2 regions of the Thalassospira sp. MIT121401 genome follow, and region 1 is predicted to be linked to the other one. Evidence: riboswitches for the same ligand, from Rfam matches in the RefSeq annotation. Region 1 holds a riboswitch; the other holds the start of a gene.
What was found. Region 1 has a riboswitch for glycine ahead of gcvT (glycine cleavage system aminomethyltransferase GcvT). Riboswitches for the same ligand answer to the same signal wherever they lie in the genome.
Positions count from the first base shown of each region.

Region 1 (15,434 bases):
ATGCCTGACGCAGGCGGTCAAGGAACAGGGTCCGGTTCGGAAGGCTGGTCAGCACATCATGAACGGCCAGATGGCGCATGCGTGCTTCGGTCTGTTTGCGTTCGGTAATGTCGGTATAGGTCGCAACATAGCCGCCGCCGGGCATCGGGTTGTGATCAACCTGAATAACGCGACCATTGGGGCGGGTGCGTTCCATGCGATAGGGTTCACGACGTCGTGCAATGGCAACACGATCGGAAATCAGGGCCTGAATGCTGACATCGCCATATTCGCCGCGTTCGCCGTTATAGCGCAGGATATCGGAAAGCGGTGTGCCTTCCTTGACCAGATCACGCGGCAGATTAAGCAACTCGATATAGCGTTCGTTCCAGACCATAAGATTAAGGTCCTGATCAAACAGGCAGATACCCTGACCGATATTGTGAAGGGTCGCTTCGAGAAGGGCCTGTTTGCGCTGGGCTTCTTCCTGTGCCTGACCTTGCAGGGCGACCATTTCGTTATATTCGCGGATCAGAAGGCCAAGTTCGTCCGAACTGTTCCATTCCACCGGACGGCGCAAGCGGCCATGCTTGGTCATGCGAATGGAATGCAAAAGACGGTTCAGCGGTTCCTTGATCGACCGTTTGTTTGCGATCAGCAGGCTGGCGGCAACCACCGCGATCAGCAATCCAAACAGGATCATGTCAATGGCAATGCGGCGGAACAGAAGGTCCTGAACGCGGGCATCGGTAAAGTAAATGACCAGTTCGCCGACATCGTGGCGCACATTGTTACGTTCGAAATAGACACGGCGTGACAGGCGCAATGTATCGGCCAGTTCCGATTGCGAAACGCCGGTATGGGCAAATTCGGTGCCGTCCGCACCAAGAGCCTGCACCGCGACGATATCACGGTCACGCGCCATCGCATTCAAAGCAGATTCGATATTGTCGACATCAAGATACCAGAACGGGGTTGCCAGAACGCGGGCATTGATGTCTGCGGTCTGTTCGACCTTGCCATTCAGATCATCGCGCAGAACTTTGTAACTGACATAGCCAAACACAATAAACAGGGCGAGCGAGAACAGGGAAACCAGCGGCAATGCTATGAATAGCAACCGACTGCTCAAAGACTTCCGTTGTAAAAAGCCGTATGATCCGCGCGACAAGCGTTCTCTCCTGGACACCCAACTTTTGGCTAGTCAGATATACTTTACTCGACGTTCTTATAGGAGCCAACACTCCGATGATTGAGTCGACTCAACCCGGAAGTTGGTCGAAACGCAAGTTTGATTTTATTTTCCTGATAAATAAATAGTTGCAACAACCTGCATCGTCTATTTTGGGGCGAAGTGCTGAAGCTTCAAGCGTTTGTCGGCACAAGACCGAAAATATCACGATTTTGGAACCGCCATCCGGGCCAGTTCGTCGCATCGTTCGTTCTCGGGATGGCCGGCGTGACCCTTGACCCAGTGCCATTCAACCTTGTGCGGTTTCAGGGCATCAAGCAGGCGTTGCCACAGCTCGACATTCTTGACGGGTTTCTTGTCCGCCGTCTTCCAGCCGCGCTTCTGCCAGCCGAAAATCCATTTGGTAATGCCGTCTCGGACATAGCTGCTGTCGGTATAAATATCGACCACGCAGGGGCGTTTAAGCGCCTCAAGCGCGCTGATTGCGGCCATCATTTCCATGCGGTTATTGGTGGTTTCGGGATCACCCCCCGAAAGTTCCTTTTCCACGCCCTTGAACCGAAGGATCGCCCCCCAGCCACCCGGGCCCGGATTGCCGCTGCATGCGCCGTCGGTGTAAATCTCGACGTGGTTGTCACCGCCATTTTGTGAATTCATCTCGTGGTATCCTTAGTCAAGTCCATAGGCGGCTGCATTGTCCACCCGTTGATGGAAACGCAGTTTATTGATGTATTCACGGGGATTTTTGGGCGTAACCAGGGCGTCTTTGGGGGTGTTGACCCAGTCATAAAGACGGGTCAGCAAAAAGCGCAGGCTTGCACCACGGGCCAGAACCGGCAAAGCGGCAATTTCCGCATCACCAAGCGACCGTACCTTGCCATATTGCGACAAAAGGTTCTTGGCCTTGGTGACGTTAAAGCTGTTATCAGGTTCGAAGCACCAGGCATTCATGCAGATCGCAATGTCGTAGCAAAGCAGATCATTGCACGCGAAATAGAAATCAATCAGCCCCGATACGTCTTCCTTACCCGGGAAGAAGAAAACATTGTCCGGGAACAGATCGGCATGAATGACCCCCTTGGGCAGGTCATGGGGCCAGTTTGCTTCGAGATAGTCGATCTCGTCACCGATCATTTTGCCAAGACCGGGTTCGACATCATCGGCATGTTCCCGGCAACTGTCGACCAGTCCGCGCCATCCCTTGACGCTCAGCGCGTTGGGAAGATGCATTTCAAAATCCAGACCGGCGTTATGCAGCTTGGCCAATGCGGTGCCAAGACCCGCACAATGATGGGGAAGGATGCGCCGTGGCGACATGCCTTGTAAGAAGGATGTGATTGCTGCGGGCCGGCCGCACAGGCGACGAAGCGCAACACCGTCAGTGCCATGGATCGGGGTCGGACAGTTCAGCCCCTTGGCCGACAGATGATCCATCAGGCCCAGATAAAACGGCAGGTCGTCCGGATTAACGCGCTTCTCATACAGGGTCAGGATGAATGGCGCCTCGGTCGTCTGAAGCAGGAAGTTGGTGTTTTCGACACCTTCTGCGATGCCTTTGAACGAGACAACATCACCGATGTCATATTCGGCGACAAAACGGGCGATGTCTTCGTCTGAAACGTCGGTATAGACGGCCATTGGATTTAACGTGGTCCTGAACTTGAAAAGTAAGCAGCTATAATATCTTAGCTGGCAAGCTGACGTGGCAATTTGAATGTCACGTTCTCGTCGGTCAAGGTAATGGTTTCGACCGTGACGTCATAACGTTCACGGCAGGCATCAATAACTTCCTCGACCAGAATTTCCGGGGCAGAGGCACCGGCCGTAATGCCAAGGGTGCTGATACCGTCAAGCTTGTTCCAGTCAATGTCATGCGCCCGTTCGACCAGAACCGAACGCGTGCATCCTTCGCGCTTGGCGACTTCAACCAGCCGGTTGGAGTTTGACGAATTCGGTGCGCCGAGAACCAGGATCGCATCGGCCTTTTCGGCAATCAGTTTGACAGCATGCTGACGGTTGGTCGTCGCATAGCAGATGTCTTCCTTTTTCGGGACCGAAATCGCCGGGAAGCGGCGCTGAAGAATCTCGATGATCTTGGCCGTGTCATCAAGTGACAAGGTCGTCTGGGTCACGAAAGCAAGGTTCTCGGGATTTTCGACTTCAAGATTTTCGGCATCTTCTTCGGTTTCGATCAAGGTCATGCTGCCGACCGGAAGCTGGCCCATCGTACCGATGACTTCCGGGTGCCCGGCATGGCCGATCAAAAGAATATGTTTGCCATCGGCAAAATGACGTTCCGCACCGCGATGGACCTTTGATACCAGCGGGCAGGTCGCATCAAGATATTCAAGCTTGCGGGTTTCGGCGGCCTCGGGGACGGATTTCGGGACCCCGTGGGCCGAAAAGATGACCGGCACACCATCGGGAACCGCATCCAGTTCATCAACAAAAACAGCGCCCATATCACGAAGGCGATCGACGACAAATTTGTTATGGACGATTTCGTGACGGACATAAACCGGCGCACCATATTTTTCGAGCGCCTTTTCCACGATCTCAATCGCACGATCTACCCCGGCGCAGAAGCCGCGCGGGTTGGCAAGAACGATCCGAAGACTGGCTTTGTCAGGCATGATACGGGTCCGGTTTCCAAATTGTGCCGGGACAAGCCCGCTACACTTATTCAAACGTTCTCGTTACATAACCTGCCTGACCTTGTGGCGCAATGACTGAGCACCGATCGCCCCGGGAACAATTGCACCCGATTTTGTGTTTTCATTTCGTGGCAATCGTCGAAGCGGGTTGTGCGGCTTACGGCGAAAGAATAGACTGCGCCACGACAGTGCAGATCATGCATATGTCAGAAAACAGATGGTTTGATAGAGGCTTGGATGACGATCGGTAACGGACTGCGGCGCGTTTGTGCATTGGGGATGGTCTCGGTTGGGGGATTGCTTGCAGCATGCAGCAGTAACCCGTTTGAAGAGCAGCCTGTTCCGACCTGCCCGGCAGCCTATCTGCCAAAGGATACGGCAAAGCTTGTTCAGTTCGCTGGCAGTGGCAAGGATCTGACCGATGTGATCGTCGAGGCAGAATTCACCGGCTATCTTGGTGACTGTGGCTATGACCTTGATGACAAGACGCTTGATGTCATCATCAGCCCGATCATTACCGCCGAGCTGGGCCCGGCGGCACAGGGGCGTTCGGCATCATTCAAATATTTCGTCGCCCTTCGTGACCCCGATGGAAAGTTTGTTCAGAAATCGGTGTTTGATGTGACAATGCCGTTTGCGGACAATCTTAATATGGCGCGTTACCGTGACGAGCAGGTCACCCTGTCTGTTCCGCTAGATGATGTCTGGGCCGGTCCCGACTACGAGATTTATCTCGGATTCCAGCTAAGTGCTGATCAGCTCGACTATAATCGTCGTTTCGGTACAAACTGACAGCGGCGGGTTGAAAACCTGCCCGGGTGATTGCCCGAATTTTGGGGCTGGTCGACCGGGAACGAAATACGTATAAGGACGCATACCCAAGTGATCCCCGTGGGAGAGTGCCACGGTCCATAACGGATTGCGCGGACGCCGAAGGAGCAACCACCCCGGAAACTCTCAGGCAAACGGACCGCGGGGAGATGGGACTCTGGAAAGCAGGCGGCATCAATTTGAATTGCCGGTGACCGCCTCGCCGAAGATGTAAGCAGACCGTCGCGACAAGTCGGCTGTGATTCTTTCAGGCTCCAAGACAGAGGGGGAATGTGGTTGGCCATTGGTCGGCTATGTTTCGCAACGACTGTCCGGGAGACCTTGATGGCCGATCATCAGCCAGAACTGCTTAAAACCGCCCTTTATGACCTCCATGTGGAACTTGGCGCCAAAATGGTGCCATTCGCCGGATATGACATGCCGGTTCAATACCCGTTGGGAGTTAAGGGCGAACATCTTCATACGCGTGCCAAGGCCGGACTTTTTGATGTGTCCCACATGGGACAGGTTCGTCTGACCGGTGAAAACCGCGTCGCCGAACTTGAAAAACTGGTGCCTGGCGATATCGCGATCCTGAAACCGGGGCGCACCCGTTATTCGACCTTCACCCAGGACGATGGCACGATCCTTGACGATCTGATGATCACCAATGCCGGTGACAGCCTGTTTCTTGTGATCAATGCGGCGTGCAAGGATGACGATATTGTTCACATGCGTGCCAACCTTGGTGACGGCGTTTCCCTTGAAGAAATCGATGACCGTGCGCTGATGGCGCTTCAGGGGCCAGAGGCCGCCAATGTTCTGGCGCGCTTTGCCCCGGCTGTTGCCGATCTGAAATTCATGAGCTTTGCCGAAATTGATATTGCCGGCATTGCCTGCTTTGTCACGCGTTCGGGCTATACCGGCGAAGACGGCTATGAAATTTCCGTGCCCAATGATCGCGCTGAAGAACTTGCGCGCAAATTGCTGGCCGAGGAAGAAGTCGAGGCAATTGGTCTTGGTGCCCGTGACTCCCTGCGTCTGGAAGCAGGGCTTTGCCTTTATGGCAATGACATTGACACCACCACGACGCCGGTTGAGGCCGATCTGAACTGGATCATCAACAAGCGCCGCCGCGAAGAAGGCGGTTTCAAGGGCGCGGATGTCATTCTTGATCAGCTGGCAAACGGTGCGGATCGCAAACGTGTTGGCATCAAGCCCGAAGGCAAGGCGCCTGCACGCGAACATACCCAGATTTTGAACAGCGACGGCGAAGAGATCGGCGAAATCACATCAGGTGGTTTTGGCCCGACCGTCGATGGCCCGATTGCAATGGGCTATGTCGCAATTGAATTTTCCGAACCGGGCACCAAGGTCGATCTTATGGTGCGCGGCAAGGCCCGTCCGGCAGAGGTGGTTGAACTCCCGTTCGCACCGCATCGCTATTTCCGCGGCTGATTGCTGCAAATCTTGAGAATGTGCGGCGTGTGCCGCCTCGCAGACAACCGATCAACAGGGACAAAGATCATGGCTAAGAAATTCTCGCAGGAACATGAATGGATCGAGCTCGAAGACGGTATCGCAACCGTCGGCATCACCGATTACGCGCAGCAGTCGCTGGGCGATATCGTGTATGTCGAGCTTCCTGAAATCGGCAAGAAACTGACCAAGGACGGTGATGCAGCCGTTGTTGAATCGGTCAAGGCCGCAAGCGATGTTTATGCCCCGCTTGATGGTGAAGTTGTTGAAATCAACGAAGAACTTGATGCCAACCCGGCACTGGTGAACGAAGCACCGGAAACCGATGGCTGGTTCTTTAAAATGTCGCTGACTGATGAGTCCCAGCTTGATGAGCTGATGGATGAAGCAGCCTATAAAGACTTCGTCGAAGGTCTGTAAGTATGCGTTATCTTCCCCTGACACGTGCTGATCGCGCCGCGATGCTTGAAACCATCGGGGCGTCATCGGTTGATGAACTTTACAGTGACGTGCCCGAAGGCGCGTTGCTTGATGCGCCGGTTGACCTGCCGCATCATCTCGGTGAAATGCAGGTCGAACGCGACATGCAGGCACTGGCGGCTAAAAATATCGGTACTTCAAGTGCGCCAAGTTTCCTGGGTGCCGGTGCGTATCGCCACCATGTTCCTGCGACGGTTGACTATGTCATTCAGCGTGGTGAATTCCTGACGGCCTATACGCCCTATCAGCCGGAAATCGCACAGGGTACGTTGCAGTATCTGTTCGAATTCCAGACCCAGGTGGCATCGATCACCGGCATGGATGTGGCAAACGCATCGATGTGGGATGGCGCAACGTCCTGTGCCGAAGCCGTTCTGATGGCCTGCCGTGCAACCCGTCGCAAAAAGGCCGTTTTGTCGGGTGGTCTGCACCCGCATTACCGCGAAGTTACCGAAACCTATTGCCAGTATAGCGATACCGAAGTTGCCGGACGTGATGGCAACCCGGAACAGCAGGCAACCGTCGAAGAACTTGGCGAACTGATCGATGATCAGACCGCCTGTGTGGTTGTTCAGTATCCGGACGTTTTTGGCCGCATTCAGGACCACACCCGTCTTGCCGATCTTTGCCATGCCAAGGGCGCGCTTCTGGTTGTTGTCTTTACCGAAGCAGTTGCATTCGGTGCGATCAAATCACCGGGCAGCTTTGGCGCAGATATCGTTTGCGGCGAAGGTCAGTCGATCGGCAATGCCCTGAACTATGGCGGGCCGTATGTCGGTCTGTTCGCCACCACCCAGAAACTGGTCCGTCAGATGCCGGGTCGTCTTTGTGGTGAAACGGTTGATCAGGACGGCAAGCGTGGCTTTGTCCTGACCCTTTCGACCCGTGAACAGCATATCCGTCGTGAAAAGGCGACCTCGAACATCTGCACCAACTCCGGCCTGTGCTCGCTGGCATTCACGGTGCATATGAGCCTGCTTGGCGAAGACGGTTATCGCCGTCTGGCAACGTTGAACCATGAAAATGCCTGCAAGGCGGCAGACGCGATTGACGCGGTTCCGGGCGCATCGGTGGTCAATGACAGCTTCTTTAACGAATTCACCGTCAAGCTGACCAAGCCGGCGGCCGAGGTGGTCGAAGCACTGGTTGCCAAAGGCGTTCTGGGCGGTGTTCCGCTGTCGCGTCTTTATCCGAACCGTTCGGATCTTGATAACTACCTTCTGGTTGCGGTTACCGAAACCAATACCGACGAAGATATCGCAGCCCTTGCGGGCGCATTGAAGGAGGTGCTGGCATGACGTTCGCAACCCATACCGGCAACCGTGGACTTGTTCTGGAAGAAAAGCTGATCTTTGAACAGGGTCAGCCGGGCCGTACCGGTGTTGATCTTCCGGAACCCAAAGGAACCAAGTCGCGTCTTGGCGGTCTTGACCGTGACAGCAATGTCGGCCTTCCGGGCCTGTCCGAGCCGCAGGTAGTGCGTCACTTTACCCGCCTGTCGCAGAAAAACTTCGGTATTGATTCCGGCTTCTTCCCGCTGGGATCCTGCACCATGAAGCATAACCCGCGTCTGAACGAAAAAGTCGCGCGTTTGCCCGGTCTTTCCGACCTTCATCCGATGCAGCCCGAAAGCACCGTTCAGGGTGCCCTGGAACTGATCGACACCTGTGCGCACTGGTTGCTGGTTCTGACCGGCATGCCGGCGGTTTCCATGTCACCGGCTGCCGGTGCACAGGGTGAACTGTGTGGCATGATGGCAATCCGTGCCGCCCTTGATGCGCGCGGTGAAAACCGTCGTCGTGTTCTGGTGCCGGAATCCGCACACGGAACCAATCCGGCAACGGCTGCTGCCTGTGGCTTTACTGTGGACTCGATCCCGGCAACCGAAGATGGCCGTGTTGACTTGGCCGCATTCGAAGCCAAGCTTGGTGACGATGTGGCTGGCATCATGCTGACCAACCCGAATACCTGCGGTCTGTTTGAACGTGACGTTCGCAAGATTGCCGATCTGGTGCATGCAGCAGGCGGTTATTTCTATTGCGATGGTGCGAACTTCAACGCCATTGTCGGTCGTGTTCGCCCGGCCGATCTTGGCATTGATGCGATGCATATCAACCTGCACAAGACCTTCTCGACCCCGCATGGCGGCGGTGGACCGGGTTCCGGGCCGGTTGTGTTCTCCGAGGCATTGGCACCCTATGCGCCGATCCCCTATGTCGTGCGCAATGAAAACGGCTTCCATCTGGTTGAAACCGCAGACGAAAATGACGGCATGAAGCCGTTTGGCCGTCTGAAGGGTTTCCATGGTCAGATGGGCATGTTCATCCGTGCTTTGACCTATATGAAGAGTCACGGTGCAGATGGTCTGCGTCAGGCATCAGGTGATGCGGTTCTGAATGCCAACTATCTGCTCGCACGTCTCAAGGAAAAGCTCAGCGTGGCTTTCCCCGGCTATTGCATGCACGAAGCCCTGTTTGATGACAGCTTCCTTAAGGATACCGGTGTTTCGACACTGGATCTGGCCAAGGCGATCATCGACGAGGGGTTCCACCCGATGACCATGTATTTCCCGCTGGTTGTCCATGGGGCATTGCTGATTGAACCGACCGAAACCGAAACCAAGGAATCGATCGATCAGTTCTGTGATGCGGTGTTGTCACTGGTGGCAAAAGCCGAGTCGGGTGATGCCGAATTCTTCAAGAATGCGCCGTATCTGACCCCGCGTCGCCGTCTTGATGAAACGGCGGCTGCGCGTAAGCCTGTTTTGCGCTGGCAACCGGAAACGGCTTGATACACAACGCTACTACCTGCTTGAAAACACCCCGGCCAATCGCCGGGGTGTTCTTTTTCAAGGACTTGTACTTGAAACACATTGGACTTGTTGCAATCTGCACCCTTATACTTGTTCGAAAGGTAATGAACGACACCGTCAAACGGTGCGTTTGGGGATTTGGTGAATGGGCCTTGCCCGTTCTGGAGGTTTGAAGTCGATCATGTCGCGTCGTGTTCAGAAGGTGTTTACTGCAGAACGTCGGTTAAAAGAGCGAACAGGTGGGGTCGTTGAAGATTGGTCGGATTCCTTTTTCGATCCGACGCTTGAAAGCGGAATGGGTGCAGGCGACGCAATGTCGGCATCCCTGCCATCGCCAAAGCCGGCTGCGGAACCGTCTGAACTGACACAGGCTGTTCTCGATGAAATCCGCGCGCTGCGTGGGGAAGTATCGCAACTGCGTGAAGCAGTGGCGTCGGGCGGAACAATCAATGAAGATGCGGTTGCCGCAGCACCGGTGGCCTCAAATGATGCGCCGGTTGACGAACTTCCCGATCCGGTTTCAAGCAACTTCACCCACAGCAACCGTCCCGGCGCTTCCGAGCCCGACCGCGATGATCTGGAACTGATCCGGACCCAGATCGCAGAAATGAACGAACATATTCACAAGGCCAAGATCCAGATCGCGTCGCTACGCCATCCAAAGGCGTCTGATGACCGTCTGATCAGTGCAGCATCCGAACTTGATGCCATTGTCAAAGATACCGAAATGGCAACCCACACCATTCTGGAATCTGCCGAACAGATTGATGATCTGGCGATGACGCTGAAGAATTCCGCACCAAGCGAATTCGTGGCCGATCACGTTGAACAGATTGCCTTTATCGTTACCAAAATCTTTGAATCCTGTAACTTCCAGGACATCACCGGACAGCGCATCAACAAGGTTGTGCGCACACTCGAATTCGTCGAAGAACGCGTCCACAACATGATCCTGATCTGGGGCGAGGATGCATTTGCAGACCTTCCGGTTCCTGAAAGTTCTGAAAAGGACAATCCGGTCGAAGATGCCGATTTGTTGAATGGTCCGCAACTTGAGGGCGAAGGCATCAGTCAGGACGACATCGACAAATTGTTCGATTAGGGATGAATTTCTTGTTTTTATTCCTATATTTGCGGTAACAGACGTACACGATCCTTCCGAAGAAGAAGGTTGACGGCCGTGACTAAGGATCTGACGTCAACTAATCGTTTACATATGTTGGGATAGGTTTACACCTATAAGAATAAGAAGCGTTGTTGGGATGCGTGTAACACACGGTTGCACGCGTTTTGGCGTGCTTGGAGGTTGCTATGGGATTTTGGTCTCTTGGTGCTATTCGCCAGCCTAAGGCTCAGGATATCAAATGGCGAAAGAGCCCGCGCGGAGAATATTACCGCCTGTTCATGATCGACGACATCAAGGAGCTCGGTCTGGATGGTGTCGGCGGGGTTTATCTGTTGTGGCATGGCGGTCTGAAGCCATCATGGCTGGTTGCCGGCGCAACAGAGGATTTGGGGCACAGTTTTGCCGAACTGATGCGCGATCCGGACATTCGTGAATATGACGGCCGTGGTGGCGTCTTCATGAGCTGGTCGCCGATCAAGGGCAACTTCCGCGAGGGCGTTGTGCATTTCATTGCAAAACACACCAATCCGACCTTTGAATGTGATTACGACGAAAGCGAAGATCCGATCCCGGTTCTTTTGCCGCGCTAGTCGCGCGGGCATGATCGTCTGTCATATTGCATGAAAAAGAAAAGCTCCGCAGGTATCTGCGGAGCTTTCTCTGTTTTGGTGATCAGATCGACCGGATCGGATCAGAGTTTCTCAAGAACCGCTTCTGCGCTGGAAACTTCGAACACACCGGGTTCTTCAACAGCAAGATGGGTGACTTTGCCGTTATCGACGATCATGGCAAAGCGGTTGGCGCGTTTGCCAAGGCCACGACCGGTAAGATCAAGTTCAAGGCCGGTGGCATCAACAAATGACAGATCACCGTCCGACAGCATGGTGATGTTGTCGGCCTTTTCGCTTACCGACCATGCCTGAAGTACAAAGGCATCGTTCGACGCCAGGCAGGCGATTTCATCAACACCCTTTGCCTTGATCTCGTCAGCCTTGGCGACAAAGCCCGGCAGATGTTTTGCAGAACAGGTCGGGGTATAGGCGCCCGGCACTGCAAACAGGACCACTTTGCGGCCTGCGAAGAATTCCTTGGAATTGACAGCTTCGGGGCCGTCACTGGTCGCGCGGAACAGGGTAACGTCCGGGATCTCGTTGCCGACTGTGATGGTCATGGGTATCTCCGTTTGATGGCGCAATCCCGTTGACTGCGCGGTGGAACTCTTGGACCTGAATCAAACACCAAATTCGCAGGACATTCAATGCCATCGAACAGAGTTTTTAGGAACTTTGATTTAGGCCGATGCATGATGGCGTTCATGCATGGTCGCAAACAAATGTGATTACGCACCGCCATTTGCGATCTTGGCCCCGTCACCGGCCCCTGCCTTTTGCAGCGCATCCAGGACGGCATCAACGCTTAGCAACTCGGAAAGAAGAATGCCATCCGTTGCATCCGGACCAAATACCGCATTGAACGGAATGCCAAACCGGCCATAGGAGGCCAGATAATCCGCGATTTCCTGATCCGGGCGGGTCCAGTCAGCCTGCATCAACACCACATTGTCTGCACCAAGTGCCCGGGCAACTTCGGATGTTTCAAGCACCAGCTTCTTGTTGACCTGACAGGTCACGCACCATTCGGCAGTAACATCGACCAGAACCGTTTTGCCATTTGCAATCAATGCCGGAATGGTGTCAGGGGCAAATGCCTGCCATTCAAGCTGACCATTGCTGCGGGCCATGGTTGCCTGTTGCGGCGGTTTGGCAAATCCCGGGGCAAACAGCGCGACCAGAAATCCGGTCACTGAAAGTGCCGTAAAGGCAAAGCGCGGACGCAATTTTTCTGTGCGCGAACGTGCCCATACAAACAGACTGCCAGCAACAAGTCCGCCACCGACCGCAATGGCGCCGCCAAACCCGATCTGGACAGAAAGAATACCCAGAAGCCAGATGGCTGTTCCGATCAGCGCCAGACCCAGAACAATCTTGACCACATTCATCCAGCGTCCGGGTTTGGGCAGAAGGCGTGCAACACCGGGCCGGATCGCAATGGCAAGATAGGGCAAGGCAAGACCGACACCCAGCAGGGTGAAAATCAGAAAAATGTCAAACAGGCTGCCAGCCAGCGCAAAGCCGATTGCCGTTCCAAGAAATGGTGCCGAACACGGTGTTGCCAGCAAGGTGGCAAACATGCCGGTCAGGAAGTGGCTGCTCAGATGGCGGCCACGGCTTTGCTGGTCGGTAATGGCATCATTTGCCACGTTGCCAAGTTCGCTGGGACCGGAAATCTCAAACAGTCCCCACATATTCAGGGCAAACACCGCAAGGATGATTGTCATCACGGTCAGGAACAGTGGCTGCTGGAACTGAATGCCCCAGCCGATGGATCCCCCCGCCAGCTTGATCGCGACCAGGGCGGCGGCAATCAGCCAGAAAGATGTAATGATCCCAGCTGCACTGGCCAGGAATCCCGACCGGACATGCTTGGTATCCTCGGCCCGCATATTGATCACGGACATGACCTTGATCGACAGAACCGGCAACACACAGGGCATCACATTCAAAATAAGCCCACCCAAAAGGGCAAATATCGCGATCAGCCAGATACTGGTGGTGTCCGCCGATGATGCGGCTATCTGGGGCGATGCGGTCAAGGATTTGACGGTTCCAACCGTGACGGGTTGTTCAATAGACAGCGGCCCGGCAATCACGGTGACGGTCAGGGCGGCCTGATCAAGGGGCTGCCCGTCCGCAAGCCCGAAGACAGGTAGTTCGAAATATGACAGGCCCGATGATGATCCTGCTGGCTGCGAAACCGCTGCTGGCGTCCCGAACCCGGCGCGCAGATCGCTTTCAATCAGGATGTCATCAACCCTGACGTCGGCATCGGAAAGGCCCGAAATACCAAGACGCAAAACCGGCTGTTCAGATCCGCTTTGCGCTGTAATGCTGTTGACCGAGATCGGAAGATCCGTACCCCGCAACGGTACGCGCGAAACGAACTTTTCGATCTGATGGGCCTGATTGCTGGCAACGGACGCGCTGCTATCGGCTGCGGTCGCCGGAATGTCGAGATTGAAGTTCGCACTTGCCGGGATGCAGATGTCACTGCAAACCAGATAATCCACATTCAGCCGGACGGATACCGGCTGGTCCGGGTTGGGAATGGCAACATCAATCGGCAGAATGATCTGGTTTTTGTAGCCGAACGTTTCCAGCCCGAAGATCGAAAATCGGTGAGGGGCCGGCCACAGGATGGTGGCATCGCCAATATTTTCCGATCCGGTCCAGTCAAGTTGCGGCGGGAACCCGGCATCGCCGGCACTGCGCCAATAGATTTTCCAGTCCGGCTGCAATTCGAATTCCAGCCCCAGACGCAATGTGTCTGATCCGTTTGTGCGGGTTTGGGCACTGATCAGGCGAACCGATGCAAAATCCTCGTCGGTCCAGGCGGTGGTCATATCCTGTGCCGCATTGGCGGTGCCAAACGAACTGACGGTCAGGACCGTCACCGCAAAAAGAACTGTAAAACGAATGATCAGGTGGCGCAGCACGTCTTGGTCCTTGAATTGCCGATATTCGGTATCCCGAGATTGCACCGTCGATGTGGCGCAATATGGGCAGATATCTTTGACTTGAAGGCGTAATCCTCTGTGGCGATCAAATCAAGCCACGACTATGTGACCGGTTTATCATTCATGATCGGTCATTGCCCGAATTTGCGGGCTTTGGGCGATCAAAGTTTCGCGAAAAAGTTGGCGATCCGGCCTTTGCGTTCCTACATCTTCAATAGGTGGAAAGGGCTTTTGATATGCATATTATGTGGCCCTTTCCGGGGTTCTTGATGGTAATGGAACACCAATCGCGCTAGGCTTGATGAAACAGGACAGAAAGAGTTACGAGATGGCTGAGCGTATCGATACAGGCGAATATCTTGGTGGGAAGCTGCTGGTGGCGATGCCCGGCATGCGTGATCCGCGTTTTTCGCAAAGTGTTGTCTATATCTGCGCACACAACCAGGACGGGGCGATGGGGCTTGTCATCAACCGTGTGATTGACAGCATCACATTCCCCGAACTTCTTGAGCAGCTTGGCATTGCCCGGCCCGCGCCCACCATCGAAGACATTCAGGTCCATTTTGGCGGGCCGGTTGAAAGCAGCCGGGGCTTTGTCCTGCATTCCACCGATTTCTCGAACGAGGCAACCTTGCATGTCGATCCGGGCGTTTCGGTGACGGCAACGGTTGATATCCTTGAACAGATTGCCTTGGGCGAGGGCCCCAAAAGCCGCATTCTCGCACTTGGATATGCCGGTTGGCGCAGTGGCCAACTTGAAAGCGAAATCCTTGCCAACGGATGGCTTCATGTGGATGCCGACCCGGATCTTCTGTTTGATGTCGACTGCGAAGACAAATGGGAACAGGCCTTTTCCAAGCTGGGCTTTGCCCCCGAATTGCTGTCTGGCGAAGCCGGTCACGCCTGATCCTTTCCAATGCGCCAATCATGGCAGCAATCAGGGTGACCAAAGGGATCTCGCAAAAAAAAAGCCTGCCAGTTTGGCAGGCTTTGTTGTTTTTGTTTGCTCTGTCCCTGATCAGTCGAACAGGGCGTCGATTTCTTCCTGTGAGAAGATCTGATCGACTTCATCCTGGCTGACACGTTCGGCGTTTTGCGGTGCCTTGGTGACAGTCTTGTCAAGGTTATCGAGCCCTTTGGGATCGGCGGGCAGGTCAAATTCGCCGAAGTCGTCATCGCCCCAGATCTCGATCACGCGGTTCACGCGTTCCTCGATATATTTCATGGTATTGACGACCTTGGTAATGCGTTGGCCGGTCAGATCCTGGAAGTTACAGGATTCAAACACCTTGACCACCAGCTCCACGATGTCGTCTGCCAGACCCTGG
Region 1 is NZ_CP138926.1:1,003,740-1,019,173, forward strand. It holds gene SIB88_RS04460 (putative bifunctional diguanylate cyclase/phosphodiesterase) at 1-1,099, opposite strand, end outside; gene rnhA (ribonuclease HI) at 1,376-1,828, opposite strand; gene SIB88_RS04470 (homoserine kinase) at 1,841-2,809, opposite strand; gene ispH (4-hydroxy-3-methylbut-2-enyl diphosphate reductase) at 2,857-3,804, opposite strand; gene SIB88_RS04480 (hypothetical protein) at 4,063-4,617, shown strand; glycine riboswitch at 4,708-4,808, shown strand; glycine riboswitch at 4,812-4,921, shown strand; gene gcvT (glycine cleavage system aminomethyltransferase GcvT) at 4,981-6,093, shown strand; gene gcvH (glycine cleavage system protein GcvH) at 6,163-6,534, shown strand; gene gcvPA (aminomethyl-transferring glycine dehydrogenase subunit GcvPA) at 6,537-7,892, shown strand; gene gcvPB (aminomethyl-transferring glycine dehydrogenase subunit GcvPB) at 7,889-9,385, shown strand; gene SIB88_RS04505 (protein phosphatase CheZ) at 9,588-10,508, shown strand; gene SIB88_RS04510 (hypothetical protein) at 10,718-11,122, shown strand; gene SIB88_RS04515 (peroxiredoxin) at 11,224-11,703, opposite strand; gene SIB88_RS04520 (protein-disulfide reductase DsbD family protein) at 11,872-14,085, opposite strand; gene SIB88_RS04525 (YqgE/AlgH family protein) at 14,435-15,013, shown strand; gene SIB88_RS04530 (hypothetical protein) at 15,125-15,434, opposite strand, start outside.

Region 2 (15,434 bases), 1.3 Mb from region 1:
AACGCTGGCGTATTCCCATGGACAGGGCGGGTTTGCTGGCCGATCTTGATGTTCCGGCCTGGGTATACCTGCCGATCAAGCGCCATCCGGCCTCTTCGACCGCAATTCGCGCCGAAGGCAGATGGCAGGTGTAAGCAACACGGAGAGGTGCGTTTCGGGTTATCCGACCATCCCGTGGAAAGTTAAGGTGGCGACCATAGGTACCGCAAAACAAACTCTGAAGCCGGGCGAAATGCTTGCGCTGATCCAGAGATCGCTCGAAGACGACAAGGCAGAAGACCTTGTCACCATTGATCTGACCGATAAAACCTCCCTTGCCGATCATATGATCATTGCATCCGGCTCGTCATCACGTCGTGTGGCAGCCATGGCAGAACATATTGTCGAAGCAATCAAGGATGCCGGTCAGGGCCGTGCCCAGGCAGAGGGCAAGGAACAGGGTGACTGGGTTCTGGTTGATACCGGCGATGTCATCGTTCATCTGTTCCGTCCGGAAGTTCGCGCCTTCTACAACATCGAAGAGATGTGGGGCGTTGAAAACCCGGCTCTGAAACAGCAGGCAGCGCGGCTGTATTAACAGCCCGCGCTGTGTGGCGCCTGCCGGTTGCGGGCGTCACTGAACAGATATCTGCATAACGGTCTGGATCTGAGACATGCAAATTACCCTTGCTGCGGTCGGGCGGATGAAAGCCGGCCCCGAAAAAGATCTGTTTGACCATTATGCAGCCCGGCTGCGCTGGCCCTTTGCCGTACGCGAAGTCGAAGAAAAGAAAAAACTCCCCCCCAATCAGCTCAAAGACCGCGAAGCAGAATTGCTGCTTGGCGCCATACCCGACAACGCGTTCCTGATTGCCCTTGATGAACGCGGCAAGGAATATGGTTCGATCGAGTTTGCCCAAAAACTCGAAGGCTGGATGGATCAGTATGCCGGCAATATCGCCTTTGCCATTGGCGGGGCAGACGGACATGGCGCGGCCCTTAAATCCCGCGCCAATACGCTATGGTCACTCGGCAAGGCGACCTGGCCGCATATGCTGGTGCGCGCACTGATCGCCGAACAGCTGTTCCGCGCACATGCTATCCAGACCAACCACCCCTATCACCGCGAATAAAATATCGGGTGCACTGCACCCCCTGTCCTGACGACCTTTTCGTTCAGATCGCAACGGATGACCGAGTGAAGAAATCGCTTCTCTCGTTTTTCGTGCATGTTGCCTTGCAACATATCGCCATTCCCGCTAACATTTTCATGAAAAGAAAAAAACATTCCCAATATCAAAAATACTCTTGGGTAGTGGCGAGGCTTTGAAAATGGAACAAACCGTCTTTTCGGCAGATCAGGCCGCCGATGACGCGCGCAATGGTGGTGCATCCGACGCACAGGTCCGGGATCTGATGCGCGGCATTTCAGCTGCCCTTGATTACATTCAGCATCTTCTGGAATTTGCCAATACGGCCGGCGAAAGCCAGGACAGTCTGATGCGCGAGATTGATGTCCGATCAAACAATTTGCGGGCCGGGCTTGATGAAACCCGCCGTGAAATTGCCAACAGCACCGACGTTGCCCACGAAGTTCAAAACACCACCCGATCAACTGTTGCCAGCAAGACCGACGCCATCCGCACCGATCTTGAACGCATCAGCGCCGAACTTGAAACCAAGGCCGAAGGCGCCAACAAGGTTCTGGGCGCGATCGAGGATATCGGCAAGGGCATCAAACTTCTGGCGCTCAATGCTGCCATCGAAGCGGCCCGGGCCGGGGATCACGGGCGGGGCTTTGCCGTTGTCGCCAAGGAAGTCGGCAATCTGGCCCAAAGCACCATGCAACGCACCAACGAGGCGGTCGATCTGATTGACCTGTCGGAAGTCACACAGGCATTGCGCAAAAGCATGGCCAATATCGGCAGCGACCTTGACAGTCTGGGCAGCGAGATCGAAGCATCCCTTGCCACGCTTCAGGAACGGTTTGCCAATATGTCCGAACGGCTTTCGGACATTTCCGAACATAACCAGGTGGTGTTTGAATTGCTGTCGGGCAGCAAGGACGCATCGGCCCGCACCCGCAACAAGGTGACCTGGGCGCGGACCGATACCAGGACACTGGCCACCACATTGGCCGATGCCGGAACAGCCCAGCAAAAACTTGCAGGCTTTTTGAAAACCAACCACCTGCATGATGACCCGACCTTTGACCGGCTGGCTGATATCAAGGCGCGCGGAAAAATCCGCATTGCCATCGAACCGGCCTTTGTCGGGTTGTCATTCCGCCTTAGACCCGGGGATCCGTTGCGCGGACTGGATGCGGACTATGCGCGCGCATTGGCAAAATGGCTTGGTGTGGAATGTGAATTTGTTGAACATCCTTGGGATTTGCTGACCGAACTTCTGTTTGTCGGCACCAAACCGGGCAGCCCCACCGCCGATGTGGTCTGGAGCGCCCTGCCACCAAGTGAGTTTTACAAAGGTGTCGCCTATTCAGATACTTATACCTATTTGAATTTTGCGCTATGTCGCCGGGCTGGCAATACAAGCATCAACCGCCTTGCCGATCTTGATGGCAAGGTTCTTGGCATCATCAATGATCCGGTGGCCTTTACCGTCCTTGAAGAACAGGGCCTGCGCTGGGCGGAAAATGAAAACAAACCCGGCGGTATCGCCAGACTGTCCAACCTGATCGCCTATAGCGACCAGACCCGCCTGCATGATGCCCTGGCCGACGGGGCCGTTGATGCCTTTGCGGTGGATCAGCCGATTTTCCACTGGGCCGCCAACAACCCCGAAAGCCCTTGGCACGGTCGGATCGAAGTTCTCCCGGGCAGTATTCTGCCCTTGCCTTACTATTATACCGCGGCGGTCGCGGCCGATCCGTCATCATATAACCTGCTTGCCGCGATCAATGAATTCATCGCCGGGTTCCGCGCCACACCGGAACGGGCCGCCATTGAAAAACTGTGGCAGGGACAGGCCATCAATCATCATCTGACCTACAAGGATGAAGCCGGCAATCTGATCGGCGCGGACGAACTCGAAACCCTTTATCACGCCCACTGCCGCAAACACGGCATCCGGATTGACGCATAAGGCAACATGATCACGGCATCGTCGGGCGTTCAGTCCGGACGATGCCGTGATCAACCCGCAAAAACCCTAAAACAGATCACCACCGTCACAGATCCTGTTTCGCAAATTCATAATATGCTGCCTTGCAACATAACTCGCCCGACGGTAGTGTTTCCCTAAAAGAAATAATTATTCCCAATTCAACGGGTAGTGGTGAGGCTTGAAGTATGGAAGAGACCATTCTGGCACCGCGTGATGACAGCATCACGCAAGATGATCACGTTTCGACACTCCAGCAACATGATGCATCCGACCTGGCAAAGGATGCAGAAACCGAAGAAAAATCCGCGGCAAGTTCAAATGATCTGGCCCCGCTGATGCGCGGGATATCTTCGGCACTGGATTATATCGAACATCTTTTGACATTCGCCAATACGGCGGGCGAAAGCCAGGACAGCCTGATGCGCGAAATTGATGTCCGGTCCAATAACCTTCGTACCGGCCTTGATCAGACCAAACGCGAAATTGACGAAAGTACCGCGACCGCCAGCACGGTTCAGGATGCCACCCGCACCACCGTTTCATCCAAGACCGATGCCATTCGAAGCGATCTTGAAAAGATCAGCCAGGACCTTGAAACCAAGGCCGAAGGTGCAACCAAGGTGCTGAGTGCAATCGAAGATATCGGCAAGGGCATCAAGCTTCTGGCGCTCAATGCCACGATCGAGGCGGCGCGCGCAGGCGAACACGGGCGCGGTTTCGCCGTCGTCGCAAAGGAAGTCGGCAATCTGGCCCAAAGCACCATGCAGCGCACCAACGAGGCGGTCGATCTGATTGACCTGTCTGACGTAACCCGGTCCTTGCGCGAAAGCATGGCAAATATCGGAAGCGACCTTGACAGTCTTGGCAGCGAAATCGAAGAAGCCCTTGGCGGGCTTAAGGATCGTTTTGCGGCGATGTCGGGCCGCCTTGACCATATCAGCGGCCATAATCAGGTTGTTTTTGAACTGCTTGATGCCAGCAAGGAATCATCGGCACGCACCCGCAGCAAGGTTTCCTGGGCCACCGGCGAAATTGGCAACCTGTCGGCCTGCACCACCGATGAAACCGCGATCAGCGCCAAGCTTTCGCAGTTTTTGCGCAGCAATCATATCCATGATGACCCGGCCTATGACCGGCTGGCAGATATCAAGTCACGCGGCAAAATCCGGATCGCGATTGATCCGGCACTGGTCGGCGCATCATTCCGCCCCCAAAAGAGTGGCCCGCTTCACGGCATTGATATCGACTATGCCCACGCCTTTGCCAAATCGATCGGTGTTGCCTGCGAATTTGTCGAACATCCCTGGGATTTGCTGACCGAATTGCTGTTTGCCGGCAAAAAGGCCGGGCAACCGCCCGCCGATGTTGTGTGGTGTGCATTGCCACCGAGCGACTTTTACAAGGGTGTCGCGTTTTCAGATACCTACACCTATCTGAACTTTTCTCTGATCCGGCGACCGGAAAACACATCGATCAATACGATCGCCGATCTCGAAGGCAAGGTTCTTGGAACGGTCAATGACCCGGCCGCACTTGCGGTTCTTGAAGATGTCGGATTGCGCTGGGCCGATAATGAAAACAAGCCCGGCGGCATTGCCAAACTGTCGAACATGATTGCCTATGGCGATATTTCGCGGGTTCATGATGCGGTTGCCACCGGTGCGATTGATGCCTTTGCCGGCGACCATCCGGTCTTTCACTGGGCATCAAGCAACCCGCAAAGCCCGTGGCACGGGCGGCTTGAAGTCCTGCCCAAGCCGATCCTGCCCCATCCGTTTTTCTATGTCGCGGCCGTCGCGGCCGACCCGGCTTCCTATACGCTGTTATGCGCGATCAATGATTTCATTGCCCGGTTCCGCACCACCCCGGAACGGGCCGCGATTGAAAAGCTGTGGCAGGGTGAGGCCATAAATCATCACCTGACTTACAAGGACGAAGCCGGCAATCTGATCGGAGCCGACGAACTTGCCAACAGCTATCAGGCCCATTGTCGGAAATTCAACATCGACCCGGCGAAATAAGGCGGGTCCCCATACAACACGCTGGCGCGATGACGGTATCGGCACTATCATCGCGCCATGGCAACAAACAAAAAATCCCTGCGACAACAACGCATTCTGCGTGAACTTGACCATGAACCGTCCCTGCGGATCATTGATCTGGCAGACCGTCTTTCCGTGTCGACAGAAACCATCCGGCGCGACTTTGACGAACTGACCCAACAGGGATTGATCAACCGCACCTATGGCGGGGCGGTGCGTCGCCAGTCAAGCGAACCGGGACTTAATGAACGCCACAAACTTCATATCGCCGAACGTGAACTGATTGCCCGCCACGCCATGCCTGTATTGGCCGGGACCCGCCATATCATGATCGGATCGGGTGCGACCACGGTCCATGTAGCCAAACGGTTGGCCGTAACCATGAATGACCTGACGGTCATCACCCATTCATTCGGCGTGGCAACGGTTCTTGCCATCAACCCGACCATCCGGGTCATTATGGCACCGGGCCTTTATCACGCCCAGGAAGGCGCGATGCATGGTGCGCAAACCATCCGGTTTCTTGAAAATTATCGGGTGGAATGGGCGATCCTTGGCGCCAGCGGCCTTGATGAAGATGGTGCAAGCGACGCCCTGATCGAAGCATCCGAAGTCTATGCCGTCATGATGGAACGGGCGACACGGTCCATGATCGTTGCCGATCATACCAAATTCAATCAGGCCTTCCCGGCGCGCTATTGCGACTGGGGAAATGTCGATATCCTGATCAGTGATCAGACACCGCCCGGATCCCTTGGCGAGACCATCCACGATACCGGTTGCCTGATCAAGGCCGGCTGACTGCCAAGTGCTGATTGCTGAGGGCCGATCACCCCAACCGACTAACCACAAGCACGCAGGGATTTTCCAAGCGCCTCGATAAAGAAATCGACTTCTGATCGTTTCAGGCACAGGGGCGGGCGAATTTTCAAGGTTTGCCCGTATTTTCCCGCCGCTCCGATCAGAACACGGTGACGGCGCATGGCATTGATGACATCGGCCACCAGTTGACCGCTTGGTCGGGTCGGGTCACCGTCTTCTGACAGATCCACCCCCAAAAACAGCCCCGCCCCGCGTATATCACTGATCCGGCCATCCAGTTCGGCCAGATGCTGCAACCCTTCGCGCAAATAGGCCCCGCAAACCGCGGCATTGTTCTGAAGATTTTCATCACGGATGACATCAAGCACCGCAAGCCCCGTGGCCGCGGCAACCGGGCTTGCGGCAAAGGTATTGAAATAGCCGACATCCTCGCAAAATGCGGCCAGCATTTCGGGCCTTACCGCGATCCCGGCCATCGGAAAACCATTGCCCATCGGTTTGCCCATACTGACGATATCAGGGGCGACGTCATGACGTTCAAATCCCCAAAACGCGTCCCCGGTCCGGGCAAATCCGGGCTGGACCTCATCGGCGATGAACACACCGCCTGCACGGTGAATAACCGCGACAGCCAGTCGCAAGAACCCCTTGGGATTGGAAAAGACCCCGTCACTTGAAAAGATGCTGTCGACAATCAGGGCCGCCACCCCGTGCCCGCGCTCCTTCAGGGTGATCGCAGCCGAATGCACCGCATCTGCAAACCCGGCGGCAATATTGTCGCCATAGGCATGCTTGCCCGGTGGCGCGATGGCGATCACATGATCGGGCAAACCACCACGCTTGATTGCCGATGGCGATATCTCGGTCACAGCCGCCGTATTCCCGTGATAGGCACTTTCCGTCACGATGATGCCACGCGCCTTGGCCGCACGTTGCGCAATCCGGATGGCAAGGTCATTGGCCTCGCTACCGCTACAGGTCAGGACGATGTTTTCCAGATGGTCGGGAAATGTCGCCTTAAGGCGATCAAGATAGGCTTCAACTGTCTGATGCAAATAACGACTGTTGATATTCAGCCGGGCGGCCTGATTGGCCATGGCACTGACCACTTTGGGATGGCAATGCCCGACCGAAGGCACATTGTTATAAAAGTCCAGATAGTTGGTGCCATCGGCCGCTGTCATCCAGCATCCCGATGCCGACACCATTTCGATCGGGTCGCGATAAAACAGTACGGAGGCCGCCCCGACATTGCGCAACCGGCGCCCCAAAAGATCGCTTTGGGGGCTGTCTTTTTTTTCCGGGCCATGATTGTCAAAGGCATTCATATCCAGAATGGGGCGCGCCTTGGTCATTACGCCCCCTCTGCTACAAGATAGCTTTGCGCCATGGCAATGGTGCCGTCGGTAAAACCGGTTCCCATTTCCCGGGCGGTCGGCGTTTCGGGATGGCTGGCAATCCAGGCCGTCAGCAACAACCGTCTAAGCATCACAAAACTGTCGAGCATCGCACAATCGGCATCGGAAAACGGCGCAATCGTGCGATATCCCTCTATCCAGGCTTCCTTAAGGGCCGGAACAATCGGGTCCAGTTCGATAAAGCTGATGGCCGCGGCAAAGTCATAACCAAACCAGCCAAACCCGCAGTCATCAAAATCAATAACGCCAAGCCGGTCCCCATCGACCAGAAGATTGGCCAGCCGCAGATCGGCATGGATCAGACCAAACCGGTCATTGCCCATGCCAAACGTCATAAGCTTCTGATCCAGATGCTGGCAAACGCGCGTCAGCACCGCCAGACCGGCCCCATCAAGACCCGGTGCGGCACGCCAGTCCCCCCAATGCGGGGTCGCGCCAAGGGTCGTGTCAAAGGTCCAGCTTTTGCGCACAAAATTGACCGACCGTGCCCATTGCCGCGCATGCCCGTGCAGGCGCGCACTGATCGCGCCCAGCTTGAAAAAACCGTCCACCAGCGCATCATCCGCAGATGGTTCATCGCCTTGCATGAAATCAAAAGCAACAACATGGCGACCAACCCCGTCCTGATCAAACTCGGCAACCAGTGATCCGTCACTGCGCATGCGCGGCTTGGGTGTATCGACCACCTCGGCAGCGCGAAGGGCATTGATCCAGGCCAGCTCAGACTCGATTTCAGACCGTGTGTGATATCCGGGGCGATGAACCCGCAAAATCAGCCGTGCGCCCGTTTTCGGGTCTGTCGCCAAAAACGTCGCATTCTCTGACACGGTCAAAAGCCTGACATCGGCATCCCCGCCCATGCCCCACCCCGGCAGAACCGAAATCGCACCGTCACGCAGGCGGCCAATCAGTTCGTCATCATATATTCCGCCCAATGCAGCCTCCCCTTTTGTGCTGTTCCGGTCCCCGGCTCACCTGTTGGCCTGTACCCGATCCAACAATCTTTAACCTACCGTCATCCAGCCACGGCGCGACCACCGGCATCACTGACATCACCCGCGTCCGCCGCATCGTTGCGTTCCGCCATGTCCCGGCATGCCCCTTCATGTCGCCGCCCTGACTTTGCCGGCCCCTGGCCTTTGGTCGTCCTTACCGGCCATGGCAGCAGGTTCTCCTCGAACTGACGGGCTTTAACTGGCGGGCTTTAACTGGCGGGCTTTAACTGGCGGGCTTTCTGATAAGCCGTCCGAAACTGTGTTCGGTGAATAGTGCGCCTTAAAATGTGTAACTTGCAACATTTTTTGTTGCATCACGGAAAAAATCGCCCAATCATCAAGAAAACACTTCGCAACGCACAATCAGGGTAGCGCCACACCATCCCCGTCGGGGTATCGGACATTGGCACCTTCACGAAAGGATCCACCATGCTGACTTCAATTTCGGGAAAAACTGTCATCGTCACGGGGGGCTCCAAAGGGATCGGCAAGGGCATCGCCAACGTCTTTGCCAAACAGGGGGCCAAAGTCATGATTGCGGCCCGCACAGAAAAGGATGCGGCCATCGCAGTTGGCGAAATTACGGGTTCTGGCGGGACGGCCGATATGGTTTTGTGTGATGTGTCGAACTGGGATCAGGTCGCCGGGATGGCGGAATATACCGCCAAGACGTTTGGCGGCATTGATATCCTGTGCGCCAATGCCGGAATTTTCCCGCAAGTCAAAATGATCGATATGACGGCAGATGACTGGGACCAGGTCATGGCCACCAACCTTAAAAGCAGCTTTCTGTGCGTTAAGGCCTGCATCCCCTATTTCGAAAAAGCGGGCAAGGGACGGGTTGTGATTACCTCATCGATCACAGGCCCCGTAACCGGTTATCCCGGCTGGTCGCATTATGGCGCGTCCAAGGCCGGACAACTTGGCTTTATCCGCACCGCGGCAATGGAACTGTCGCGCTATAACACGACGATCAATGCCGTCATGCCCGGCAATATCATGACCGAAGGCCTTGCCGACCTTGGTCAGGACTATCTGGACTCAATGGCCAGTTCAATCCCGCTCAAACGTCTGGGCAGCGTCGAAGACATCGCCAATGCGGCCCTGTTCTTTGCCTCGGACGAAGCGGCCTATATCACCGGGCAATCCATCATCGTTGACGGCGGCCAAATCCTTCCGGAATCGCTTGATGCCTTGGGCGAGATTTAATCGCCTGCCTGTGCCCAGCCAGAAGTCAAAAACGCGCTGACCAATGTCAGCGCGTTTTCATTTTCGGTTCAGATATCATGCAATCCATACTGGCTGCGCACCACGCCGGAATTATAGCGTTCTGATGCCAGCAACCGTGGTTTGATGCCACCGGCGTCACGCCCGAACAATGATATGCCGTCCCCCAGAACCTCCGGGATCGTAAAGATATCCAGCTGATCGGCAAAGCCGCCAAACAGGAACTGTGTGACCACACTTCCGCCGCCAACAACCCAGATGTCGCCATCGCCATTGCGGCTGTCGCGAAGCTGATCGACAAGTTCGATGATGCTGCCGCCATAGGCCTCGGTATTGGCCGGGCGGTCTTGCGGAAGATCGCGTGATGTCAGAACGATGGTGCGACGGGCCTCATAGGGCCAATCGCCAAATTCCATCACCTGATCAAAGGTGTTTCTGCCAATGATCAGCGTGCCTACGGAGTCCAGAAAATCATCAAAGCCGAATTCGGCCGGATCATATTCATCCAGCCAATCCACCGCACCATTGGTGCGCGCTATGAAGCCATCCAGACTGACCGCGATGTATATGCGGAACAGCTTTTTGCTCATGTCTAGGTCCAACCTTTGGTGGGGTCTTTGCCCCTTGTTTGCTCGCGCAGATCATAACAGATCCCCAACCAAAGGTCGCAAGAAACACATTTCACCAACCGGAAGTGAAATGACTATAACACCCAAGACGTTGATTTAAATCGCGTTTTATCAATGTTGTAACATCAACATTCAACCACGTTGACATTGACGGCAAGGCCACCCTGACTGGTTTCCTTGTACTTGCTTTGCATGTCGAGTCCCGTCTGGCGCATGGTTTCAATCACACGATCCAGCGACACGGTATGCTGCCCGTCGCCACGCATTGCCAGACGCGCGGCATTGATTGCCTTGACCGCGCCCATGGTGTTGCGTTCGATGCATGGTACCTGCACCAGACCGCCAATCGGATCGCATGTCAGGCCAAGATTATGCTCCATCCCGATTTCGGCGGCATTTTCAACCTGTTCGGGCGTGCCGCCCAGAACCGCACAAAGCGCGCCTGCGGCCATTGAACAGGCAACACCGACCTCGCCCTGACAACCGACTTCGGCCGCCGAGATGGATGCGCGTTTTTTATAGATCGACCCAATTGCTGCCGCGGTCAGAAGAAATTCGCGAATTTTGGTCTGACTGACATTCGACCCGAACCGTTCGTAATACCGAAGCACGGCCGGAATGACGCCAGCCGCACCATTGGTCGGTGCGGTCACAACACGTCCGCCGGCGGCATTTTCCTCGTTCACGGCAAGGGCATAAAGATTGACCCAGTCAATCACGGTCAGCGGGTCGCGAAGGCCCGCTTCGGGTTTTTCGGTCAATTCATGATAAAGCTTTGATGCCCGGCGTTTGACATTCAACCCGCCGGGCAAAATGCCATCGGTTTTGCATCCGCGATCAATGCAATCCATCATTGCCCGATGAACACGATCGACAAATTCGTATGTTTCGTCCGGGCTGCGCCAGCTTTGTTCATTGGCCATCATGATTTCGGCAATCGATGCACCTTCGCGTTTGCAAATGGCCATCAATTCATCGGCCGATGAAAACGGATGGGGCAGCGTGATGTTATCGCCGGAATATTCCGCCCCGCGATCATCGCCAGACACGATGAACCCGCCACCGACCGAGAAATATTCCTGTTCATGAATTTTCACGCCATCGCGGTCAAATGCGGTGATCCGCATGCCATTGGGATGCTGTGGCAGGGTTTCGGTAAAGTGAAACACCAGATTGGTTTCACGATTGAAATCAACCGGATGCTTGCCATAAAGCTGCAATTGCGCGCTGCTGTCGATGGCCTGCACGGTTGGCGCGACATCATCGGGGTCCACACTGCGCGGCCGATGGCCCGAAAGCCCCATGATTACGGCCGTATCGGTGGCGTGTCCCTTGCCGGTCAGGGCAAGCGATCCGTAAAGATCGACCACAACACTGCCCGCCTTGGTCAAAAGATTGCGGGCATCAAGTTCAAGACAAAACCTGTATCCGGCGCGCATTGGTCCGACGGTATGCGAACTCGATGGTCCGATCCCGATGGTATAAAGATCAACAACAGAAAGGTTTACGTCTTGCACAGAACCGTCCTGCGATCCCGAACGGGGACCGGTGGCGGGATTGGTGGTCATAAGGGCCTCCTTCACGGCTCTTGAACGCGCGAAAATCGCGCCGTTTACGAACCGGTGTCTTGCCCCCTCTGTCCCTTGACCTGAGATTGTGCGCCCATGGGTCGAAAACAACATCAACCCACAGGTTTTCATCCTTCGGTGGAAGCCGGTTGTCATACATGTTTGATCTGTATGCGTGCCGAATTCTCTCTCCAGAGCCTCTATCCGCGACGGTCCATCTGCCTGAGAGTTTTATGGGGCTATTGCTCCTTCGGCGCCGGTTATGCGGGTAACCGGGCTCTCCCGTCGTGGTGCGAGACGCCATTTCTGCCGCCTCTGAGGATCACCGTTGGGGGCAGATTATCTGTGTCTGATACCCCTGTCAAAAAGCAGCTTTGCACCTGCAAAAAATTCCAGGTCGGGGTACTGTTTCGCGACCACATTCGTGCTAAATTGCCGAAATTACGCATTTGCCTGTTGTGAGTAACGGTTGACCCACCCTGCCCGCGCAACAGGATTGATGGCGAATTACCCGGTAAGTCACCATATTTACGGGTAATTCAGCCTTTATCTCTATCAGTGGGGTTTATGAACGTGACTGTATCGAATTCCGTAAAGCGCCCGCGCCCTGTGGTGCTGTGTATTCTGGATGGCTGGGGGTATCGCGAAGAAACCAAGGACAACGCCGTTGCCTTGGCCAATACGCCTGTCTGGGATGCGCTTTATGCCAATTATCCGACCGGATTCCTCAAGGCTTGCGGTCTGGATGTCGGCCTGCCCGAAGGTCAGATGGGCAATTCGGAAGTCGGTCACATGAACCTCGGTGCCGGTCGTGTCGTCATGCAGGAACTGCCCAAAATTGACGAAGCCGTCAAAACCGGAAGCATCGCCGATACCGACGCCGTCAAAAAGATCATATCGACCCTCAAAGACAGCAAGGGTGTCTGCCACATTGCCGGTCTTCTGTCCGAAGGTGGCGTTCATTCCCATCAGGCCCATATGGCCGCCCTCGCCAAAATCATTGCGGGCGCCGGTGTGCCGGTCAAAATTCACGCCTATCTTGATGGTCGTGATACCGCCCCGAAAAGTGCTGCCAAATTCCTTGAGAAATTCCGCGCCCTGATCGGCGATGCCAATGTCGAGATTGTCACCGTGACCGGGCGTTATTACGCCATGGACCGTGACAACCGTTGGGAACGCGTCAGCCAGGCCTATTTCACCATGGTTCAGGGCAAAAACTATGCCGATGGCCGCACTGCCGAAAGTGCGGAGGCCGCAATTGCCAATGCCTATGCGAATGACACCACCGACGAGTTTGTCCTGCCAACCGTGATTGGTGATTTTGACGGGATCAAGGATGGCGACGGCATTCTGATGACCAATTTCCGTGCCGACCGTGCGCGTGAAATCCTTGCCGCCCTGTGTGCGCCGGAGTTTGACGGGTTTGATCGCGGCACCGCGCCGAAATTTGCCGTGCAGGCCGGCATGGTCGAATATTCGTCCGAACACGCCAAATACATGGATGCGATCTATCCGCCGCAAACCCTTCCCAACATCTTTGGCGAAGTGGTTTCCAAGGCCGGGCTGAAGCAGCTTCGTATTGCCGAAACCGAAAAATATCCACATGTGTCGTTCTTCTTTAACGGCGGCGAAGAACAGGTTTTCGAAGGCGAAGACCGCATTCTGGTCGCATCCCCCAAAGTCGCGACCTATGACCTTCAGCCGGAAATGTCCGCACCCGAAGTCACCGAAAAACTGGTCGATGCCATCAAGTCGGAAAAATATGACGCGATCATCCTGAATTTCGCCAACCCCGACATGGTCGGGCATAGCGGCATTCTGTCGGCTGCAATGAAAGCGGCCGAGGCCGTTGATACCTGCCTTGGCAAGGTGATTGATGCGATCAAGTCGGTTGGCGGCGTTGCCTTTGTCACCGCCGATCACGGCAATTGCGAGGTCATGGTCGATCCGGAAACCGGTGAACCCCATACTGCACATACCCTTAATCTGGTACCGACCATTCTTGTTAACGGTCCGGAAGGGGTAACATTGGAGAATGGGCGCCTTGCCGATGTTGCACCGACTTTGCTGCAACTCCTTGGCGTGCCACAGCCAGCCGAGATGACTGGCAAACCGTTGCTTAAGGGCCTGAAACAGAATGATGCGCTTCTTGCGAGCTAAGTCAGCTTATGAGATCGCCCTGCCTGCCGTGACCGCGCTTGCGCTGTGTCTGGCAGGCGGGGCAGCGCCTTCTTTTGCCCAGTCGCTCCAAAAAGTTGACAAGAAACTTGATCAGCTTGAAAGCCAGCTGTCCGAACAGCAAAAACAGGAAGAATTCCTGTCACGCAAATCGCGGGAACTCTGGACCGAGGAACAGGCCCTGCAATCCGAAGCCATTTCTGTTGCCCGCCGTACCCAGCGTCTGGAGACAACCCTGACCGAACTAGAAGATCAGCTGCAATCGCTTGAAACCCGTGAAAAGGTCGCGGCCACAAGCCTTGAGGACAAGGCCGGTCAATATGCCCGCATCCTGATGGCCTTGCAGCGTCTTTCGACCACCCCGCCCGAAGCGGTCATTGCCCTTCCGACATCGCCGCAGGATACCTTGCGTTCGGCAGTATTGCTCAAGGCTGCCCTGCCCGGCGTTGAACAGCATGCCCGCGACCTGCGTAAGGAACTCGATGAAATTGCACGTTTGCGCGAAGATATCCGCACCCAACGCGCGGACGTCGCCGAAGCCACCCGTGCGCTGCAACAGGAACGTACATCGCTTGCCGCATTGCTGAGTGAAAAGCGCCGCTTGCGCACCGAAACCGAGGCCGAAGCCCACGAAGCCGCCAAGGCCGTAAATGCGCTGGCTGACGAGGCCAAATCACTTGGCGAGTTGCTGAGCACCTTGCGCAAACGGGCCGAAGGTCTGCCCGCACCGCGATCACGCCCGGAAATTGATGTCGCCACCAGGACCGAACCCGATGCCGATACGCTGGGCGCAACCACGATTGCCCGCAATACGCCCCCCGAACCGCCAGCCCGCAAGGAAGAACCGGCCGCAGCCACCCCGAAACAGGATGGCACAAGCGACGAAGAATTCGCGGTTGGCAGTTCGATCACCCTGGCACATGGGCATTTGCGCATGCCTGCCAGTGGCAAAGTCGTCACACTGTTTGGGGAAAAATCGCGTGGTCCGGACGGATTGACCGTCACAAGATCCAAAGGAATTGAGATCAGTACCCGCGCAAATGCGCAGGTTGTCTCGCCCTTTGATGGCAAAGTTGTCTTTGCTGGCCCCTTCCGCGGGTACGGCCGACTCTTGATTATCGAACACGGCGAAGGATACCATAGTCTTATCGCCGGTTTTGATCGGCTCGACAGTGTGGTAGGACAATATCTGTTGGCGGGCGAACCTGTTGGTATTATGGGTGAAACAGCGCCTAAACTCTATCTGGAGATGCGCCAGGACGGAGAAGCGATCAATCCGCTTCCGTGGCTGGCCTCGAAAAACGGCAAGGTAAGTGGATGAAAACCTCTCGATTGGCAGTACTCGCACTCGCGACCGGCATGACTTTCGGCCTTGCGTCCCCAAGTCTGGCGCAATCTTCAACCTCCTCGGCTGAGACATATCGTCTTTTGAACCTGTTTGGTGATGTGTTTG
Region 2 is NZ_CP138926.1:4,340,615-4,356,048, forward strand. It holds gene SIB88_RS19880 (nicotinate-nucleotide adenylyltransferase) at 1-134, shown strand, start outside; gene rsfS (ribosome silencing factor) at 188-577, shown strand; gene rlmH (23S rRNA (pseudouridine(1915)-N(3))-methyltransferase RlmH) at 654-1,112, shown strand; gene SIB88_RS19895 (methyl-accepting chemotaxis protein) at 1,312-3,081, shown strand; gene SIB88_RS19900 (methyl-accepting chemotaxis protein) at 3,288-5,123, shown strand; gene SIB88_RS19905 (DeoR/GlpR family DNA-binding transcription regulator) at 5,181-5,945, shown strand; gene SIB88_RS19910 (aspartate aminotransferase family protein) at 5,987-7,321, opposite strand; gene SIB88_RS19915 (phosphotransferase enzyme family protein) at 7,321-8,319, opposite strand; gene fabG (3-oxoacyl-ACP reductase FabG) at 8,809-9,588, shown strand; gene SIB88_RS19925 (dihydrofolate reductase family protein) at 9,657-10,196, opposite strand; gene SIB88_RS19930 (L-serine ammonia-lyase) at 10,361-11,803, opposite strand; glycine riboswitch at 12,004-12,098, opposite strand; gene gpmI (2,3-bisphosphoglycerate-independent phosphoglycerate mutase) at 12,371-13,963, shown strand; gene SIB88_RS19940 (murein hydrolase activator EnvC family protein) at 13,941-15,302, shown strand; gene SIB88_RS19945 (S41 family peptidase) at 15,299-15,434, shown strand, end outside.
Region 2: another riboswitch for glycine. It lies ahead of SIB88_RS19930 (L-serine ammonia-lyase); the one in region 1 lies ahead of gcvT (glycine cleavage system aminomethyltransferase GcvT).